DNA from 2 places in the Ectobacillus sp. OTK genome. Region 1 is predicted to be linked to the other one. Evidence: predicted binding sites of a transcription regulator. Region 1 holds the regulator's gene; the other holds the start of a gene.
The links. The regulator CtsR, encoded in region 1, represses protease genes until heat stress. The targets are predictions, from matches to a motif close to ATGGTCAATAAAGGTCAAACA.
Positions count from the first base shown of each region.

Region 2: the regulator CtsR is predicted to act here: its motif matches at 4,810-4,830, upstream of clpP (ATP-dependent Clp endopeptidase proteolytic subunit ClpP).

Region 1 is NZ_AP048547.1:101,793-107,564, forward strand. It holds rRNA gene AC6HZ4_RS00540 (16S ribosomal RNA) at 1-746, shown strand, start outside; rRNA gene AC6HZ4_RS00545 (23S ribosomal RNA) at 900-3,824, shown strand; rRNA gene rrf (5S ribosomal RNA) at 3,883-3,998, shown strand; gene AC6HZ4_RS00555 (CtsR family transcriptional regulator) at 4,470-4,931, shown strand; gene mcsA (protein-arginine kinase activator protein McsA) at 4,958-5,506, shown strand; gene mcsB (protein-arginine kinase McsB) at 5,511-5,772, shown strand, end outside.
Region 2 is NZ_AP048547.1:4,978,324-4,984,095, reverse strand. It holds gene AC6HZ4_RS24785 (NUDIX hydrolase) at 1-400, shown strand, start outside; gene rapZ (RNase adapter RapZ) at 424-1,305, shown strand; gene AC6HZ4_RS24775 (gluconeogenesis factor YvcK family protein) at 1,309-2,262, shown strand; gene whiA (DNA-binding protein WhiA) at 2,315-3,253, shown strand; gene AC6HZ4_RS24765 (HPr family phosphocarrier protein) at 3,281-3,538, shown strand; gene AC6HZ4_RS24760 (hypothetical protein) at 3,832-4,137, shown strand; gene clpP (ATP-dependent Clp endopeptidase proteolytic subunit ClpP) at 4,181-4,765, opposite strand; gene AC6HZ4_RS24750 (hypothetical protein) at 5,577-5,772, shown strand, end outside.

The DNA of each region.
Region 1 (5,772 bases):
GGTAGTCCACGCCGTAAACGATGAGTGCTAAGTGTTAGAGGGTTTCCGCCCTTTAGTGCTGAAGTTAACGCATTAAGCACTCCGCCTGGGGAGTACGGTCGCAAGACTGAAACTCAAAGGAATTGACGGGGGCCCGCACAAGCGGTGGAGCATGTGGTTTAATTCGAAGCAACGCGAAGAACCTTACCAGGTCTTGACATCCTCTGACAACCCTAGAGATAGGGCTTTCCCTTCGGGGACAGAGTGACAGGTGGTGCATGGTTGTCGTCAGCTCGTGTCGTGAGATGTTGGGTTAAGTCCCGCAACGAGCGCAACCCTTGATCTTAGTTGCCAGCATTCAGTTGGGCACTCTAAGGTGACTGCCGGTGACAAACCGGAGGAAGGTGGGGATGACGTCAAATCATCATGCCCCTTATGACCTGGGCTACACACGTGCTACAATGGACGGTACAAAGAGTCGCAAGACCGCGAGGTGGAGCTAATCTCATAAAACCGTTCTCAGTTCGGATTGCAGGCTGCAACTCGCCTGCATGAAGCTGGAATCGCTAGTAATCGCGGATCAGCATGCCGCGGTGAATACGTTCCCGGGCCTTGTACACACCGCCCGTCACACCACGAGAGTTTGTAACACCCGAAGTCGGTGGGGTAACCCTTACGGGAGCCAGCCGCCTAAGGTGGGACAGATGATTGGGGTGAAGTCGTAACAAGGTAGCCGTATCGGAAGGTGCGGCTGGATCACCTCCTTTCTATGGAGACTTTCACGAATGCAGTTCGTGATAAGTAAAAGACGTTTTAGATGTTTTGTTCAGTTTTGAAGGAACTATCCTTCAAATGATGTTCCTTGAAAACTAGATAACAAATACTGTGCTATAGTAAAAACAAAGTGTAAACTTTTTAATGATTAAGTTAGAAAGGGCGCACGGTGGATGCCTTGGCACTAGGAGCCGATGAAGGACGGGACTAACACCGATATGCTTCGGGGAGCTGTAAGTGAGCTTTGATCCGGAGATTTCCGAATGGGGAAACCCACCATCCGTAATGGGATGGTATCTTCACCTGAATCCATAGGGTGTTGATGGCATACCCGGGGAACTGAAACATCTAAGTACCCGGAGGAAGAGAAAGCAAACGCGATTTCCTAAGTAGCGGCGAGCGAAACGGAAGATAGCCCAAACCAAGAGGCTTGCCTCTTGGGGTTGTAGGACGCTCTATATGGAGTTACAAAGGAACGGGGTAGATGAAACGGTCTGGAAAGGCCTGTCATAGAAGGTAACAACCCTGTAGTCGAAACTTCGTTCCCTCTTGAGCGGATCCTGAGTACGGCGGAACACGTGAAATTCCGTCGGAATCCGGGAGGACCATCTCCCAAGGCTAAATACTCCCTAGTGACCGATAGTGAACCAGTACCGTGAGGGAAAGGTGAAAAGCACCCCGGAAGGGGAGTGAAAGAGATCCTGAAACCGTGTGCCTACAAGTAGTCAGAGCCCGTTCATGGGTGATGGCGTGCCTTTTGTAGAATGAACCGGCGAGTTACGATCCCGTGCAAGGTTAAGCTGAAAAAGCGGAGCCGCAGCGAAAGCGAGTCTGAATAGGGCGTCATAGTACGTGGTCGTAGACCCGAAACCGGGTGATCTACCCATGTCCAGGGTGAAGGTAGGGTAACACCTACTGGAGGCCCGAACCCACGCACGTTGAAAAGTGCGGGGATGAGGTGTGGGTAGCGGAGAAATTCCAATCGAACCCGGAGATAGCTGGTTCTCCCCGAAATAGCTTTAGGGCTAGCCTCAAGTGTGAGAGTCTTGGAGGTAGAGCACTGATTGGACTAGGGGCCCCCATCGGGTTACCGAATTCAGTCAAACTCCGAATGCCAATGACTTATCCTTGGGAGTCAGACTGCGAGTGATAAGATCCGTAGTCAAAAGGGAAACAGCCCAGACCGCCAGCTAAGGTCCCAAAATGTATGTTAAGTGGAAAAGGATGTGGAGTTGCTTAGACAACTAGGATGTTGGCTTAGAAGCAGCCACCATTTAAAGAGTGCGTAATAGCTCACTAGTCGAGTGACTCTGCGCCGAAAATGTACCGGGGCTAAACATACTACCGAAGCTGCGGATTGATACCTTTTGGTATCAGTGGTAGGGGAGCGTTCTAAGGGCGGTGAAGCCAGATCGGAAGGACTGGTGGAGCGCTTAGAAGTGAGAATGCCGGTATGAGTAGCGAAAGATAGGTGAGAATCCTATCCACCGAATGCCTAAGGTTTCCTGAGGAAGGCTCGTCCGCTCAGGGTTAGTCGGGACCTAAGCCGAGGCCGAAAGGCGTAGGCGATGGACAACAGGTTGATATTCCTGTACCACCTCTTTACCGTTTGAGCGATGGAGGGACGCAGAAAGATAGGGGATGCATGCCGCTGGTTGTGCATGTCTAAGCAGTTAGGCTGGTAAGCAGGCAAATCCGCTTACCGTAAAGGCTGAGCTGTGATGGGGAAGCCCTTTATGGGCGAACTCCCTGATTCTACGCTGCCAAGAAAAGCTTCTAGCGAGGTAAATGGTGCCCGTACCGCAAACCGACACAGGTAGGCGAGGAGAGAATCCTAAGGTGAGCGAGAGAACTCTGGTTAAGGAACTCGGCAAAATGACCCCGTAACTTCGGGAGAAGGGGTGCTCTTCGTAAGGAGAGCCGCAGTGAATAGGCCCAAGCGACTGTTTAGCAAAAACACAGGTCTCTGCGAAGCCGCAAGGCGAAGTATAGGGGCTGACACCTGCCCGGTGCTGGAAGGTTAAGAGGAGAGGTTAGCTCTAGGCGAAGCTTTGAATCGAAGCCCCAGTAAACGGCGGCCGTAACTATAACGGTCCTAAGGTAGCGAAATTCCTTGTCGGGTAAGTTCCGACCCGCACGAAAGGTGTAACGACTTGGGCACTGTCTCAACCAGAGACTCGGTGAAATTATAGTACCTGTGAAGATGCAGGTTACCCGCGACAGGACGGAAAGACCCCGTGGAGCTTTACTGTAGCCTGATATTGAATTTTGGTACAGCTTGTACAGAATAGGCGGGAGCCTGGGAAGCCGGAGCGCCAGCTTCGGTGGAGGCGCCTGTGGGATACCGCTCTGGCTGTATTGAAGTTCTAACCCGCGCCCCTCATCGGGGCGGGAGACAGTGTCAGGTGGGCAGTTTGACTGGGGCGGTCGCCTCCTAAAGTGTAACGGAGGCGCCCAAAGGTTCCCTCAGAATGGTTGGAAATCATTCGAAGAGTGTAAAGGCATAAGGGAGCTTGACTGCGAGACCTACAAGTCGAGCAGGGACGAAAGTCGGGCTTAGTGATCCGGTGGTTCCGCATGGAAGGGCCATCGCTCAACGGATAAAAGCTACCCCGGGGATAACAGGCTTATCTCCCCCAAGAGTCCACATCGACGGGGAGGTTTGGCACCTCGATGTCGGCTCATCGCATCCTGGGGCTGTAGTCGGTCCCAAGGGTTGGGCTGTTCGCCCATTAAAGCGGTACGCGAGCTGGGTTCAGAACGTCGTGAGACAGTTCGGTCCCTATCCGTCGCGGGCGCAGGAAATTTGAGAGGAGCTGTCCTTAGTACGAGAGGACCGGGATGGACGCACCGCTGGTGTACCAGTTGTTCTGCCAAGGGCATCGCTGGGTAGCTATGTGCGGACGGGATAAGTGCTGAAAGCATCTAAGCATGAAGCCCCCCTCAAGATGAGATTTCCCATAGCGTCAAGCTAGTAAGATCCCTGAAAGATGATCAGGTTGATAGGTCTGAGGTGTAAGCGTGGCGACACGTGCAGCTGACAGATACTAATCGATCGAGGGCTTAATCATAATTACACAGCACAGCATGTTATCTAGTTTTGAGGGAATATCCTTCAAACAAAATAGGTCTAGTGATGATGGCGAAGAGGCCACACCCGTTCCCATACCGAACACGGAAGTTAAGCTCTTCAGCGCCGATGGTAGTTGGGGGTTTCCCCCTGTGAGAGTAGGACGTCGCTAGGCAGGAAAAAAAGAACCGTTCTTTCTGGGCGGTTCTTTTTTGTTTTGGTTCTTTTCTAAACAATTGTTGCTGCTGGCCAGATGCAAAAGCAACAATCTATGCGAAAACAGTCTTTGTTTTTTAAAGGTGACAGACACACCACTTAAATATGCGTACTATAATAACTATATAAAGGTAATAAGAAGGATTGAGCAGTATAAGTGACTCATCCTTTTTATTTTGCCAAAGTATACGAATTTAGTTAATCGTACAATGAACATAATCTTTTTTAGAAAATAAAATGCAGTAATGGAATCACGAATATAGATTGTGTAAAGGTCATATTTAGAAAAAGTATGAAATATGATTTTCGGGCGATTAACGATATACCAATCTGGAAAGGATAGTGATGAAATGCAAAAGAGTTGCAAAATTTTAAAATACATATATAATTAAAGTCAAAGATAGTCAAAGTCAATAAAGGTGGAGGGTGAATGAGAAATATATCTGATATCATTGAACAGTACTTGAAGCAAATTATTGACTTAAGCGGAAACCAGGTTATTGAAATTAAAAGGAGTGAAATTGCTGACAAATTTGATTGTGTTCCTTCTCAAATTAACTATGTGATTAATACGCGATTTACGATAGAGAGAGGATTTATCGTAGAGAGCAAAAGAGGCGGAGGCGGCTATATTCGCATTATGAAGGTCAAACTTCATGATGAAGTGGATGTAATACAGCAAATGCTTCAACTTGTGAAGAATAGCATTTCACAGGTAAACTCCGAGAGTATTGTAGGCCGTCTTGCGGAAGAGGGGATCATTACCAACAGGGAGGCAAAGTTAATGTTAAGTGTTCTAGATCGCTCTGTTTTATTGACAGATCTACCTTATCGTGATGAACTTCGTGCCCGTATGCTAAAAGCAATGCTAACAGCTTTAAAATATAAGTAGTTCCTATTTAAAGGTGGGGATGCACTTTGATATGTCAAGAATGTAATATGAGGCCTGCTGCTTTACATTTCACAAAGATTGTAAACGGTCAAAAGAATGAGTTTCATATTTGTGAGCAATGTGCTCAGGAAAAAGGATACTCATCATTCTTTTCTTCATCAGCAACTAATTTTTCCTTTAGCAAACTTTTATCAGGGTTGTTAAATCATGATCAAACGTCTGCGGGAAAGCAAGCAACTGCGATCCCTAAAGAGGAAGTACTTTCGTGCAAACAATGCGGTATGACTTATCAAAAGTTTACAAAGCTTGGTCGTTTCGGATGTGCCGGGTGCTATGAGGCTTTTCTACCGCATGTGGAGCCAATTTTACGTCGTGTTCATAGCGGAAATACAGTGCATCAAGGAAAAATTCCGAAGCGTATGGGAGGAAATCTTCATTTAAGGAAGGAATTAGACGAGTTAAAGGTGAAATTACAACAGTATATCCACCAAGAAGAGTTCGAGAATGCAGCTATGGTACGCGATAAAATCCGAAATATTGAAAAGCAATTAAGTGAACATAGAAGGGAGGAGTAGTTCTATGTCACTCGATCGTATTATTAATGAGGCTATCAGCCCTTGGATGAGGGAAGATGGTCCGGATTCTGATATTGTGTTAAGCACCCGTATTCGTTTGGCAAGGAACTTAAAAAGCTATACGTTTCCGACCCTATTGTCAAATGAAGTTGCTTCGCAAATCATCCATATGTTTGAGAGCACCTTCTCGGGACAACATTTGGCGCACTTTGGAAGTCTTGAAATATTGAAGATGGAGAATATGCAGCCAATTGAACGTCGCGTGC
Region 2 (5,772 bases), 630 kb from region 1:
GCCGCGCCGTAACTGGTGGGTGGCGCCCGGCGGAAAGATGGAGCGCGGTGAAACAGTTCGCGAAGCTGTCGTGCGTGAATACAGGGAGGAAACTGGCATCTATTTAAAGAATCCTTCTTTAAAGGGTGTTTTCACATTTGTTATCAAAGAGAACGATAAGGTTGTCTCAGAGTGGATGATGTTTTCCTTTCTTGCTACTGACTTTACGGGCGGGAATAAGCCGCAAAGCGAAGAAGGAATTCTGCAGTGGCACCCGTTAGCTGATATTGACTCCTTGCCGATGGCTCCGGGTGATTATCATATTATAGATTACTTACTTCAAGGAAGCGGCATGATTTATGGAACATTTGTATATACGCCTGATTTTGAACTGCTGTCATATCGTTTAGACCCTAGTTAAGTCTAAAAAGGAGGGAATCGGCTATGCAACAGCAAAATGACATTAAGATGGTTATTATTACAGGTATGTCTGGTGCAGGAAAAACAGTAGCACTGCAAAGCTTTGAAGATTTAGGGTACTTTTGTGTAGACAATTTGCCGCCTGCACTCCTTCCGAAATTTGTGGAGCTTATGAGCGAAGCGGCTAATAAAATGGATAAGGTAGCGCTTGGTGTGGATTTACGCGGCCGCGAGTTTTTTGACCACTTATGGGAAGCTCTCGATGACTTAACAGAACGCACATGGATTATCCCAAACATTTTATTTCTTGAGGCAAAGGATAGTACCCTTGTATCACGTTATAAGGAAACGAGACGGTCGCATCCTCTTGCTCCTACAGGTCTCCCATTAAGGGGGATTGAGATAGAGCGTGAATTATTAGTTGACATGAAGGCACGTTCTAATTTGGTACTAGATACATCTGATTTAAAGCCGAAGGAGCTGCGTGAAAAAATTGTAGAGCTATTTTCTACAAACGATCAGCATACATTTCGTGTAAACGTCATGTCATTCGGTTTCAAGTATGGTATTCCTATTGATGCAGACCTTGTGTTCGATGTGCGTTTTCTGCCAAATCCGTACTATATTCCTAATATGAAGCCGTTAACAGGACTTGATGAAGAAGTGTCCTCTTATGTTCTCAAGTTTAATGAAACGCATAAGTTTTTAGAAAAGTTAACTGATTTACTTTCCTTTATGTTGCCGCATTATAAAAGAGAAGGAAAAAGCCAGCTTGTTGTCGCGATTGGTTGTACCGGAGGACAGCACCGTTCCGTCACGCTTGCTGAATACATTGCGAAAAAATTGGGTGATGATTATAAAACGCATGTGTCTCACCGCGATGTGGAAAAGAGAAAGGGACATTAGCAGATGGAGAGACAGAGAAAGCCGAAAATTGTAATTATAGGCGGAGGTACGGGACTATCTGTTCTGTTGAGAGGTTTAAAAAAGTATCCGGTCGATATTACGGCTATTGTCACGGTGGCAGATGACGGGGGAAGCTCTGGGCGTCTTCGTGATGAGCTGGAGATTCCGCCGCCTGGCGATGTGCGTAATGTACTTGTTGCACTGTCGGATGTTGAGCCGCTTGTGGAAGCGCTATTTCAGCATCGGTTTAAGACTGGGGATGGTTTGTCTGGCCATGCGCTTGGCAATTTGCTGCTAGCTGGCATGATTTCAATTACGGGCGATTTTTTTCATGCAATTACAGAAATGAGCAAGGTACTTAATGTACGCGGCCGTGTGCTTCCTGCGGCAAACCAGAGTACCGTCCTGCATGCGGAGCTTGAGGATGGCCAAATTGTAACAGGCGAATCGAAAATCCCGTATTTTGGAAAACGTATTCAGCGTGTGTTTTTAACGCCAGAGGATGTTGAGCCGCTTAACGAAACATTGAATGAAATACGGAGAGCAGACTTAATCGTATTTGGTCCTGGCAGCTTATATACAAGTATTTTGCCAAATCTGCTTGTTCGAAAGATTGGGCAGGCGGTAGTGAAAGCGAAAGCAAAAAAGGTATATGTATGCAATGTCATGACACAGGCAGGGGAAACACTGGGATATACTGCAGCTGACCATGTTCAGGCGCTGCATGACCACCTCGGCACAAATTTTGTGGACACAATCATTGTAAATAATGGAGAAATCCCAAAAAAATTGCTTGAAAAATATAAGCAGGAATTATCAACGCCGGTTTTATGTGACGGCGAGCGTCTGCAGCAGCTTGGAATTGACATTATTGAAGCGGAGCTCGTGAGGTATGATGATGATGTTATTCGTCATCATACGTTAAAGCTTGCATCTATTTTATGTTCGCTGCTATAGTATGCATCGCTGTCTCTCGTGTGCAACTCATAAGAGGCAGGAGGTAAATGAGGTGTCCTTTGCATCCGAAACAAAAAAAGAATTAACAAATTTAGAAAGTAAGAGCTGCTGTGTGAAGGCGGAGCTATCAGCGTTAATTCGCATGAACGGATCGCTTTCGTTTTCCAATCGACACTTTGTGATTGATATTCAAACAGAAAATGCAGCCATTGCTCGCCGTATTTATACACTCTTGAAAAAAAGCTATGAAGTAACGGTGGAATTGCTTGTTCGAAAGAAAATGCGTCTGAAGAAAAATAATGTCTATATCGTCCGCCTTGTCGAAAAGACGAAAGAGGTTTTGGAAGATTTGCGTATTATCCACAACGATTTTACCCTCATTCATAATATCTCAAAGGAGCTTATTAAAAAGAAATGCTGCAAGCGTTCCTATTTGCGCGGCGCATTTTTGGCGGGAGGATCGGTTAACAACCCGGAGACATCTTCTTATCACCTCGAAATCTTTTCCCTATACAAGGAGCATAACGATGCGATATGTGAACTCATGAACGAGTTTGAGTTAAATAGCAAGACGTTGGAAAGAAAAAAAGGTTATATTACGTACTTAAAGGAAGCAGAAAAAATTACAGAATTCCTGAATATTATCGGTGCACACAATGCGCTGCTCCGTTTCGAAGATATTCGGATCGTGCGCGATATGCGTAATTCCGTGAACCGTCTTGTGAATTGTGAGACGGCAAATCTCAATAAAACGATTGGTGCTGCGTTGCGTCAGATTGAAAACATTCGTTACATTGACCGTACTGTCGGACTAGATTTTCTTCCTGGAAAACTCCGTGAAATTGCTGAGCTGCGAGTGAATTTTCAGGACGTGACCTTGAAAGAGCTCGGAGAGATGGTATCGGGCGGAAAAATCAGTAAATCAGGTATTAACCACCGTTTACGTAAGATAGATGAGATTGCTGAGAAGCTGCGGGCTGGTGAAATATAAAGAAATGAATAAAAGGGGGAGACAGAATTGGTTCAGAAACAAGTAGAGGTTTTATTAAAATCCGGATTGCAGGCTCGTCCAGCTGCATTATTTGTTCAGGAAGCAAACCGCTTTCAATCAGATGTCTTTATTGAAAAAGACGGAAAGAAAGTAAATGCAAAAAGCATTATGGGTTTAATGAGCCTAGCTGTGAGTGCCAATACTACGATTACCATTGTGACAGAGGGATCTGATGAGGTAGAAGCATTGGACGCACTCGTAAAATATGTACAAAAAGAAGGATAACAAAAAGAGAATCGAGATAAAGAAGGATCAAGAAAAAGCTTATGATTTCCGTGAGCTTTTTCTTTTTTATTACATAAATATTGTCTAGCTTCCGTGTAAAAGGCAGACCATGTTCGCGTTTCCTATGGAAATAAGCATGTATAGGTGCTCATGTGCCGTTTAACTCCTGCAGCTTATGTTTGCTTTTCTGAAATCTTCGTCGTTTTAGCGGTTGTAGCTTCGATATATTGTAACAGATAAATGATTGTTTCAAATGTTACAATAGTAGGTAATATAAGAAGGGAGATAAGGGTATGGAGAAAAATACTCAGGATGTCTTTTTCTTTTTAGAAGACCTCAAGAAGGGGTTAAACGATAGATTAGATCAAATCGAATCCCGCTTAGCCAGACTTGAAAAAATGGATAGCATCGAGCACAGGGTGGCAGTGAATCAAATAGATTTAACCGATATTAAGGAAGTTCTTGAGCGTATTGAGGGTCAGCAAGAGTCGACTTCCTTCCATATGCAAAGGAGACTTGACTTACATTTGCTTAAAATAGCCAAAACAGAGGAAGAGCTAGCACTTCTAAAAAACAATGAGAGGAGACTTTCTCCATAAATAAAAAAACAAGCAACCGACTATCGATTGCTTGTTTTTTACATTATTTACGCTCAGCAATAATTTGATCGATGAGACCATATTCCTTCGCTTTCTCAGCAGTCATAAAGTTATCGCGTTCTGTATCGCGTTCAATAACTTCAAGCGGTTGGCCCGTTCTTTCAGCTAAAATTGTGTTTAATTTGTCACGCAAGAAAAGAATGCGTTTTGCTGCGATTTCGATTTCTGTTGCTTGCCCTTGTGCGCCGCCAAGCGGTTGGTGAATCATTACTTCGCTGTTAGGAAGAGCAAAGCGTTTACCTTTTGCGCCTGCCGCTAGCAGGAATGCACCCATAGAGGCAGCCATACCCATGCAAATTGTAGAAACCTGCGGCTTAATAAATTGCATTGTGTCATAAATCGCCATGCCGGCTGTAATCGAACCGCCCGGGCTGTTGATGTATAGATGGATGTCCTTCTCAGGATCTTGCGCTTCCAAGAACAGGAGCTGTGCAACGATGGAGTTTGCAACATTGTCGTCAATTCCGCTTCCGAGCATAATGATACGGTCCTTTAAAAGACGGGAGTAAATGTCATATGCGCGTTCACCGCGATTTGTTTGCTCAATAACTGTAGGAATTAAATTCATTATGTATTCCTCCTTTTTTAGAACTTACTTTTTATGATACAAGTATGGTCAAGAAAGGTCAAATAAAATCACTTATGTTTCATTTATTTCAGCTGAAACAATTAGACCGTACTTTCTGTATTCGCTGTAAAAGAAAAATTACCTTCTTTTTGGAACACTTCTCATCATTGCCCTATCTATCTCCTTTTAGTCAAAGATATGCTTACTTATGTATTTTGTTCTTTGAATCTTAACATTAAATTAAAGTGAATATTTTTTATGCGACATACCTCTTGCACAGAACGAAAAGAAAAGGTTGCTGAAGAACTAAAGGAACTCATAGATGGAAGTAGAGAGTACTTTACAGGCGCCACACACGTCTTTCTGACACAGGAAGGAGGGCAAGTAGACAAAGACCTTATACGAAAGCGTATGTATCGCTATGAGTAGCTTGCGTTATACCTTTGCTACAAATTTTTTGCGTAATGTTGGCAGTATTAATGCACTCATGCGGGTTAGGGGGCATGCTGCAATGTAGAAAGACGATATGGGCGAAAGCCTAAAGTCGGAAGGGACATATTCGGAAACCTCAGTCAACGACTGACGCTAGTATGTGCTTTTCCTCTTATTCGCAGCGATATATTAGCTATCTTTGTGATTAGGGGTGAAGTCTGCCTGCGTTTCCTAGATTTTCCTCCATCTGCTAGTTATCCAACCAGGGTATTCATCCCTGTCTATTTTATATTGGACAAGCATGGACAAACATACAAGCAAAAATCCCCTACTTTACATTAAATATAATAAATATGTAAAGAAAGGTGTTTGATTATTTTTGTCCTCAAAAAATCGAAAACAGTTCAGCTGTTATTATCCTTATTATCCTCATTATCCTCGTAATCGTTATAAGCCTTGTCCTATGCCCCCTCCTCAAAATTGTCAGTTTTGCGAAAATGCGGATCTTTTAGACGGGCTTGATTCCACTCAGTTTCTGCGTTCAGATACATCAGATACTTTAAATGGCGATTTAA